2 linked regions of the Fodinicurvata sp. EGI_FJ10296 genome follow. The protein of the gene in region 1 interacts with the protein of each later gene in a pairwise test. Links are inferred from orthologs where the notes say so. Each region holds a gene or a part of one and is shown on either strand. Other genes may lie near its edges.

Region 1 (5,379 bases):
CAATGTCATCGAATACGATCTCGGCCAGTGGAACCGGGTCGATCGCCGATACCTGTCCTCCGGCAACCGTCACCAGGATGGCTCCCTTTTCGCCTGTTTCGCCCGGCTTGGGGCTGCGGCCCTGGGCGCAGCCGGGATAGACCACGTAGGGGTGTTCGTGCAGAACGGCCTGGCCATGGACATGGCCGAGCGCCCAGTAATCGATGGCGCGGCTGCGCAGATCGTCGAGCGAGCAGGGGGCATAGGTCGCGTGATCGCCGACATCGCCAACCGAACAATGCAGCATGCCGATGGTGAAACCGTCAGCCGGCTGACGGTCTGCCGGAAAGCGCAGCGCCAGATTCTCGCGGACGTCGGGCCGGTCATAGCTGATCCCGTGTATCGTCGCCAGGCGTTCGCCGTCGCGCTCCACCGGCTGCGACGTGACCTCGTCCGGTGCGAAAATCGTGACCCCTTGCGGCCATTCCCGAACCGCCGACCAGCCGCCGAGCGGGTCGTGATTGCCGTGTATGATGAATATCGGGATGTTCTTCGCTGAAAGGCGGGCGCAGCCGTCGCGAAATCGAAGCTGGGCGCGCAGGCCGCGCTCCGCGCCGTCATAGATGTCGCCGGCCAGAACCAGGAAATCCACGTGCCGGTCGATGGCTGTCTGAACGAGCCGGTCCCAGGCAGCGAGCGAAGCATCGCGCAGACGCTCGGCCAGCCGGTCGTCAAGCCGCCCGACGCCGGCGAAGGGCGTATCGAGATGAAGGTCGGCGGCGTGCAGGAATGAGAACCGGGCCATGTCGTGACCTTCGCTTTTTTCCAGGGGCTCCGATCGGCCCGGTTGACCGGAATTTACGGTCGTGAGCCGTCGGTGCGAGAAGGTGTCAGTCTTCGTATTGCCGTCGGCTGCGCAGCGCAGCCGTCAGGGTGCCGTCGTCGAGATAGTCCAGTTCCCCGCCAACCGGGACACCATGCGCCAGGCGCGTTACCCGGACGTCGCAACCGTCCAGTGTATCGGTAATATAATGCGCGGTCGTTTGTCCATCGACGGTCGCATTCAGGGCGAGAATGACCTCGGCAATCTCCGGAGCGGCGCATCGGGCGGCCAGCGCGTCGATCCGCAGATCGTCAGGCCCGACGCCGTCCAATGCCGATAGCGTTCCGCCCAGCACATGATACCGCCCGGAAAACGCGTGCGTCCGTTCCAGCGCCCAGAGATCGGCAACCTGTTCCACGACACAGATTGTCGAGATCTCGCGTTGCGGGTCTGTGCAAATGCTGCATGGGTCGCTGCTGTCGAGATTGCCGCACCGGCTGCAATTCCGTACCGATTCAGCCGCATCCGACATGGCCAATGCCAGTGGCTCCAGAGCGCTTTCGCGGTGGTTGAGCAGGTGAAGGGCGGCGCGCTTGGCCGAACGAGGCCCGAATCCAGGCAGCCTGGCAAGCAGGGAAATCAGCCGCTCGATTTCCGGTCCCATCATGCCCGACTGTTCCCGCCTTCCTTGCCGGCGCTCGATACACGCATGATCAGAATGGCAGTTTCATGCCCGGCGGCAGCTTCATGTCGCCCATCACCTTTTGCGTTTCTTCCTGCACCCGAACCTCGACCTTTGCCTTGGCGTCGTTGATCGCCGCGACGACCAGATCCTCAAGAACTTCGGGGTCTTCGGGATCGATGAGCGACTTGTCGATCTTGATGGAACGCATCTCGCCACGGCCATTCATCGTGGCGACGATCATGCCGCCGCCGGATTGGCCGGTGACCTCGATTTCTCCAAGCTGGGTCTGCATGTCCGCCATCTTGGACTGCATCTCCTGTGCCTGCTTCATCATCTGGCTGAGATTCTTCATGGGATAGCCCCTTCCTATTCGAATTCGTCACCGGCTTCATCGATCCCGTAATCGGGGAAGCCGTGATCGGGATAGAACTCTGTGTCGTCGTCTATCGGGTAGCCGTCGTCGCCAAACGGGTCGCCGCCCTCGTGACCAGCCTCTCCCGGGATGGCAGGGGAAAAGGTGCCTGGACCTGACGGGGTCGAATCCCGGCGGCCAGCGACAGCGGCGCCGCGCACCGCATGAATATCGAGTATCTGCGCATTGGGGAAGCTGTTGAAAAGGGCCTTTACCGTCGGATTCTCTGCGGCTTCCTCCAGGCGGCGCTTGCGCGCGCTCTCGTCCTGCTGGGAAAGGGTCGGTTCGCCTTCGTCTCGCGAGACGCTGACCATCCATCGTTCGCCGCTCAGATTTTGCAGAAGTTGCATGATCTGGCTGGCGAGCGTGTCGGGCGCACCGGCGCGCGGCCGGAATTCCAGCCGGCGGGGCTCGTAGCGGACGATGTGGACGAACGAGTACAGATGCGCATGGATGAGCGGATCACCCTGTTCGGCGATCATATCGACGAGTTCACGGAAACTGCCGGGAAGAATCGTCCCGCTGGCAACCGTTTCGGGGTCGGGCCGTCGGTTGGCGGGATCGGCATCGCCGATCGGGAACGCGTCGGCAGCGGTGTCTGGCGAAACGCCCAGAGATGATTGGGGGGATGGTAGGGCGGACGAATGGGGGGACGTTCGGGGAGATCGCCCGACCGCCGCCGATCCTTCCGCCGCCGATCCCCCCGCTGTGGGCGCAGAAGCTGAGTGGCCGCTGGTGACCGGCGCATTGTGCTGCTGGTTCGACGGTGAGGCGGCCGTCGTAACGGTCCGTCCGTTCCCGGCAGCCTGGTGAGGGGGCGGCCCACTATTTCCATCGGGTGCCGGACCCGATGGCGATCGGGCGGCGTCCTGAGGCAGGGAGGCCAGCTTCTTCAGCAGGTCGTCCGGCGTCGGCAGGGCGGCGCCGTGTATCAGGCGGATCAGCACCATATCCAGCGCGGCGGTCGGGTCGGGCGCCGCCTGGATCTCGCCCAGGCCTTTCAGCAGGATCTGCCAGCACCGTGTCAGGGCGGGCATCGACAGCTGCTCGGCAAGGGCGCTGCCGCGCCGGATTTCCGCTTCGGGCAGTGTCGGGTCGCTCGCCAGGTCGGGGACGACCTTCCAGCGTGTCAGGAAATGGGTGAAGTCCAGCAGATCCTGCGTCACCACAACGGGATCGGCGCCGCTGGCGGACAGGTCGGCGGCCAGCGCCAGCGCATCGGCGGCTCGGCCGGTGACGAGGCTTTCGAACAGATCGATGATCCGCGTCCGGTCGGCAAGACCGAGCATTTCCCGAACCTGATCCGCCGTGACGGTGACCGCGGGGCCGTTCTCCGGCGAGCTGTCGTACCCCCCGGCATCTCCCTGGCCAGCCTGGCCGATGGCCTGATCGAGAAGGCTGAGGCCGTCGCGCACCGACCCATCGGCAGCGCGGGAGATCATTCCCAGGGCGTCCGGCTCGATCGCCGCGCCTTCGAGTTCCACGATCCGGCCGAAATGACGCTGAAGCAGACTGCTGTCCACGCGCCGCAGGTCGAAACGCTGGCACCGGGAAAGAACGGTAACGGGAACCTTCCGAATCTCGGTCGTCGCGAAGATGAACTTCGCGTGATCGGGAGGTTCTTCCAGCGTCTTGAGCAGAGCGTTGAAAGCCGCCCGCGACAGCATGTGGACTTCGTCGATAATATAGATCTTGTAGCGAACGGAGACGGGTGCATAGCGCACCGCCTCGATGATTTCGCGGATATTGTCGACACCTGTATTAGAAGCGGCGTCGATCTCGATCACGTCCACGTTGCGGTCGGCGGCTATGCTGATGCAGGCGTCACACTGGCCACAGGGTGTCGGCGTCGGCCCACCGGTGCCGTCCGGACCGGTGCAATTGATTGCCCGTGCGATGATTCGGGCCGTCGTGGTTTTGCCGACGCCGCGCACGCCGGTCAGAATAAAGGCATGCGCCATTCGGCCGGTACGAAGCGCGTTGGTCAGCGTCCGGACGAGGGCGTCCTGGCCAATCAGCTGGTCGAATGTGCCGGGTCGGTATTTTCGGGCAAGGACGCGATAGTCGCCGCCGTCCGCGCTGGCCGACATCGTGTCGGCCGCGTCTTCCGGCGCAGCGCCCGCGAGGGGCGTATCGTTCGGTGGGTCAGGAGTGTCGGCCACGGCTCAGCTCATTGCCCCCGTTCATCCCCGGCCCCGCGTCGTCTGAGCCGACATCCGCGCCGGGGCTGTGATCGTTCAAGAGGCGCCGCCGCGACGGGACACCACCCGGCGCAATATAGTGGAGACTGGACGACGACCCGAATCGAAACTCGTTACGGCTGCTCCCTTCCGGGCCTGACCGGGTTGGCGAGAGATCCGTCCGCCGCCAGCCTCCGACGCGGAATATCGGAAACGTGGCCGCAAAACGCAAGAGCCGTCATGCCTCCGCTGGTCGTTCTTTCAGGATTTCGCCGGTGGCGCGCGTCGGATTGCCTTCCGCGCTGCCGTCAGATCGCCTTGCGGCCCCATACCTTAGGCCACTAAACATTGATAAAATTGCCTTTTCCGGGCGGTGGCAACTAAACCCTAACCATTCGGTGATTGTCTGCTGACGGACGAATGTCGAACTGGTGGATCGGTGACGGGCAACGAGAGCGATACGACGGAGGGCGGCAAAGGCCCGGACCGGCCGCAAACGGCCGGCGCCGGGCCTTCGTCTGTCCAGTCCTCGGCCACGACTGGCCCGGATAAGGTCCCGACGCGGATTTCCTATGAATATCTGACTCTGAAAGGCAATCGGTGGGGGCCGGTCGAGAAGTTCGAATCGGAAGACGAAGCGCGCACGCTGTTGCTGAAGGAGGCGGAAGAAGGGGTCGCGGATGGGGCCCGGGTCGATTTGATCGTCTTCTATCCGGACTATGCGTTTACCGAACGGACGATCCTCGACAAACGCATGCGCCGCGGCATCAAGGAGCCGGCCGAAGCGCAAAAGGTCTCTGAACTGGAACGCCATGCCGTTTGCCGTACGGCGGAAGACTTCTATCACGACCGCGCTCGGGCGCAGATGCCCCATTTGCTGCGGAAGTTCATTGCCGAACGTCGGATCGTTCCGCTGGAATTGCTCCATAGCGCCGAGCAATCACGGGCCCTGGCAAACGCCGGGACGACGGTTCAGGGTGCGCTGCAGAAAGTGGCGGTCCGTGATGGTCGTCACATCGGAGTGGCGACTCAAGCCTACCTGAAACAACTCATGGGGCTGGTCGACCAGGTGGAAATGCGTCTGCGCCAGACCGCAGGCACCCCGGCGCCCGATGTTCCTCCCGGACGTTACGGCGCGCTGCTCAAGTCGGTATTTGGCCGCCTCAAAGGGTTCGACGCGGCGTTCGAGGTCAATCGCGCCATCACGGCCAAACTGGCGGCCTGTGATACATGGCTGGAGAAGCTGGGCGTCATCGACGGTCTGATCGATCCCCGGCTACCGCGATGGGGACTGCGCCAT
Region 2 (4,159 bases), on another replicon or contig:
TGATCGGTGACATAGCGAATGGTGACGTAGGCCATGTTGCCTTCGAGCCGCGCGTCGAATATGTCCACGCTCTTGACCAGCTCTATGCGGGTCTCAAGCGTCTGGTCATTGGCCAGCCGGTCTCGAATCGCCTCGGCGAAATCGTCATACAGGTCATCGGCCAGAAGCGGCCGCAGCGCGGCGGTGTCGCCGTTGGCAAAGGCATCGACGATCATGCCGAACGCCATTTCGGCACCGCTGACGAACTCCGCCTCGTCAAAGGCGGCATCCGCGATCTTGATCTGCGTGATTCCCCGGGCAGCCTGATCGCTTGCCATTTCGACCTGGGCCGACGCATCCTTGCGATCGGACAAACGAACGACGTTATCCTCGTCCGCAACCGGCGCCACCGGCTTTTCAGCCCGCGGATTCTGCCGCTCACCCTGATGGCCCGTCCGCCGGCCGAGAACGTTGCGCAGCCTGAATACCAGGAACGCCGCAATCATACCGAAGATGATTATGTCGATTAAGTACAGACCTTCACCCATATCCTCGCCGTACTCCGGCCGCTGCGCAAATACGATGGCGCCAGACGCCATGTCGTTCCCATTCCCCGCTGCCCAGATACGCCGCCACGCGATCGCCTATCAGGCGATCGACGGCGTATTCAATTCAGCGATCTGACCGGCTTCAGCCCCGGAATAAGGTCCGTGCCGACACCGAATGCGCCGGGATGGCGAAAAACTTCATCCATCCAAACCCGTTCCGCCCGTGGCCAAACCAGCCAACACAGGGCTATAGTCCGATCATACCGGCCGACGAACTCTCACCCGGGACGGACCCAACCTTGCTGCCCAGCCCCGCTGCAGGAAACGATGTCCCGCCAAGCGCCGACCATAGCTATTGCATCCTTATCCAGAAATAGGGCCTCATCCCGGAAACGGCAAGGAAAACTCATGCCGCTGCTTTTGATCGCTCTGATCCTCGTTCCGCTCACCGAGATCGCTGTCTTCATTCAGGTGGGGGGGCTGATCGGCCTGGCGCCCACATTGCTGACCGTGGTCCTGACCGCTGTGATCGGGGCTGTCCTGCTCCGCCGTCAGGGACTCCACACTGTACAGGAAGCACAGGCCAAGCTTAACCGTCAAGAACCACCGATTCGTGAGCTTTTCGACGGCCTGTGCCTGTTTGCCGCTGGTGCCTTTCTGCTGACGCCCGGCTTTATCACGGACTTCGTCGGCTTCTTGCTGCTGGTCCCGCCCGTCAGACTGCAGATTGCGCGGCTGCTCTGGCAGCGCCTGATCAACCGTGCCGAGCGCCGGGGGCATCCCCGCCCACCCGGCGCCGGACGACCGGGAGGCAGTGCGGCCGACGGTCCCCAGGGTCGCCCCGGAGGCGGCCCCGGGGGCGGCGGATCCGAAGGGCCGGTCATCGATGCCGATTTCGAGGAAATCCGCCCGGGCGGCAACACTCCCGATTCCGGATCAAACAACGATCCGGGCGACGACGGTAACATGCCGCCGCGCAACGAATCCCGATGGGGGCGCGGCGAATCGGACCGGTGACACCGGCAACGCCGTCGCCATGTCGCACATTCGGTTGCACACAGCGCGACGGAATGTGGCCGCGCTTGAGGCGGGTGCCGGATCGTGCTAGCCAACGCCAGAGGATTTCCACTGGCTGAATCGAAAAGGGTATCTCATGGCTGACGAGACGCAGGACCAGGCATCGTCCGCTGGGCAAGCGGTCGGAGCAGACGGCGACGCTGCAGCGGGCGCCAATGCCGGCGGACAGCGGCAGGGTCCGCCGCCGATCCAGGTTCTGGCGCAATACGTAAAGGATCTTTCCTTCGAAAATCCTAACGCGCCCCAGACGCTCATGGGCGGATCGCCATCGCCGCAAATTCAGGTGAACGTCGACGTCCGCACCAACAAGCTGACGGAAGAGCGATACGAGGTCATTCTGAACCTGAAGGCCGACGCCAAGATTCAGGAAAAGCAGGCCTTTCTTGTCGAGCTGTCCTATGCGGCGCTCGTCGGATTGAACGAAGTTCCCAAGGAGCACACGGCACCGGCCCTGTTGGTCGAAGTCCCGCGGCTGCTGTTCCCGTTCGCCCGCTCGGTCATCGCTGAGGCCACGCGCAATGGCGGCTATCCGCCGATGCTCGTCCAGCCGATCGATTTCGCGGCCTTGTTCCGCCGCCAGATGGAAGCACTACGCCAGCGCCAGCAGGCCGGTGCCGATGCGGCCACGCCGTCCGCTTCGGGAACGACGACACAGAACTGACCACCGCGGGCGATCACGTCGCCCGATCCAATCGACCGCGATGACGCCATTGCCCCAACCCCCGGCTGCGCCGGGGGTTGGGGCTGGTTTTGGCGGCGGCTAGTCGGCCGATACGGCCCGCCATAGCGGGTCTTTCAATGTATCGATGAATGCCTCGTGACGGGCGATTTCCTCGGCGGTCGGTTCGTGTCGTCTTGGCGGGCGCGGTGCGGCATGCCGGCGATAGGCCGCAACCTCTCCACCCCTTGAACCGTCCCGGGATGACGACGGGCCCGATTGTGTCAGCGTCAGTCCCGGCTGCCGGCCCCCGCGAAGTTCGAGATACACTTCAGCCAGCAATTCCGAATCCAGCAGCGCGCCGTGCAGCGTCCTGTTGGCATTGTCGATACCGTAGCGACGGCACAGCGCGTCCAGGGTCGCTTGGGCCCCGGGATAGCGTTTGCGGGCGATCGCCAGCGTATCGATCACGACCTCCGGCCGGATGGGCCGATGCCCGACCCTCTTCAGTTCCATATTCAGAAAACCGATATCGAAATCGGCGTTGTGAATCACGAGATTGGCATCGGCGATGAAATCCAGGAAATCCGATGCCACCTGGGCGAAGGTCGGTTGGCCGGACAGGAAATCGTCGCCAAGACCATGAACGGCGAACGCCTCTTCGGACATCGGGCGCTCGGGATTGATGTAGACGTGATAGGTCCGTCCGGTGGGCACGAGATTGAGCAGCTCGACACCGCCGATCTCGACCAGACGGTCCCCTTTATGAGGATCGAGTCCGGTCGTTTCCGTATCCATCACGATTTCCCGCATCGCTGGTCCTTTCACTGATCGTGTGGAATGGGATGACTGCAGCGCGATGATCTAAGCCAGATCGAACACGGCGCCGTCGACGATCGCGGCCACGCCCGCGGCGGCCATGCCGGCCGGCGGCCGGCCATGCCGCCTTCAGCCGCGTCCGCTCTGGCTGCCCTCACGATTGCGGCCAAATGTCGCCACGTCTCGATGCGGCCAAGCCCGGTTGGCACCACACGATCCGCCAGACGCCGCTTCTCCGGGTCGGGCATCTGCCGGGCCAGGACCTTTTCCAGCCGCGAGCAGGTCATTCCCGGCCGCGCCAAGACCCGTATCCGCTGGATGAAAGCCGGGGCAGATACGACCACCACGCTATCGACGCGATCCTGTTGTCCCGTCTCGAGCAGCAACGGAATATCGAGCGCCGTCACGGCTCGGCCATGTCGCGCCTGAATGGCCAGAAACCGATTGGACTCCTCTGCCACCAGTGGATGCAGAATGGCTTCCAGCCGCTTCAGTGCCGCCGCGTCTTCGAACACGATTGCGCCCAGCCGCCGCCGGTCGATCGCACCATCCCGGACAACGTCTCCGAACGCCGCATCAATGGGCCCGACAGCGCCGCCCCCGGGGGCCATGGCCCGGTGGACAGCGGCATCGCTGTCATGGACCGGCACACCCATCCGACGCAGCATCGTAGCGGCCGTGGTCTTGCCCATGCCGATCGATCCGGTCAGTCCCAGTACGATCAACGCGGGCCGTCCTTCCCGCGATCTTGGCCCCCGCGATCTTGGCCAAGGACAAAGGCCTCCAGTGCGTCATCGACCGTCGGCTTCACACCAAACCATGCCTCGAATCCCGGTACGGCCTGGTGCAAAAGCATACCGATACCGGTCACGATCGGATTGCCCCGGGCACCCGCCTGGCTCAGCAGATCCGTCATCAGCGGCGCGTAGACGATATCGCAAACAACGGTATCCGATGCCAGTGTGTCGAGGGGTAGGTGCAGCGGCGGCTGGCCCTCCATGCCAAGAACCGTCGTGTTTATCAGGATGCCTGCCCGGCTCAACGGTCCTTCAGGGCGCGCAACCGACTCGAAGTCGTG

Evidence for each region. The genes of interacting proteins can lie anywhere in the genome.
Region 2: the proteins of ABZ728_RS14750 (region 1) and dnaQ interact in binary tests that used the Escherichia coli proteins (3 or more experiments, as listed by UniProt). The link is inferred for Fodinicurvata sp. EGI_FJ10296 from one-to-one orthologs.

The regions. Positions count from the first base shown.
Region 1 is NZ_JBFCVL010000006.1:222,194-227,572, forward strand. The notes cover bases 1,458-4,396. They hold ABZ728_RS14750 (DNA polymerase III subunit gamma/tau), read right to left. Parts: upstream 4,062-4,396; coding sequence 1,854-4,061; downstream 1,458-1,853. Other genes in these bases: recR (recombination mediator RecR), read right to left, coding at 1,458-1,469; ABZ728_RS14745 (YbaB/EbfC family nucleoid-associated protein), read right to left, coding at 1,516-1,839. Outside these bases: ABZ728_RS14735 (DNA repair exonuclease), read right to left, coding at 1-784; more of recR, read right to left, coding at 870-1,457; ABZ728_RS14760 (hypothetical protein), read left to right, coding at 4,519-5,379. UniProt on the Escherichia coli protein: Part of the beta sliding clamp loading complex, which hydrolyzes ATP to load the beta clamp onto primed DNA to form the DNA replication pre-initiation complex.
Region 2 is NZ_JBFCVL010000001.1:447,210-451,368, reverse strand. Bases 1,221-4,159 are described here. They hold dnaQ (DNA polymerase III subunit epsilon), read right to left. Parts: upstream 3,076-4,159; coding sequence 2,365-3,075; downstream 1,221-2,364. Other genes in these bases: ABZ728_RS02025 (shikimate dehydrogenase), read right to left, coding at 3,803-4,159; coaE (dephospho-CoA kinase), read right to left, coding at 3,087-3,806; secB (protein-export chaperone SecB), read left to right, coding at 1,681-2,265; ABZ728_RS02045 (FxsA family protein), read left to right, coding at 1,221-1,544. In the rest of the region: ABZ728_RS02050 (Tim44/TimA family putative adaptor protein), read right to left, coding at 1-578; more of ABZ728_RS02045, read left to right, coding at 936-1,220. UniProt on the Escherichia coli protein: DNA polymerase III is a complex, multichain enzyme responsible for most of the replicative synthesis in bacteria. The epsilon subunit contain the editing function and is a proofreading 3'-5' exonuclease.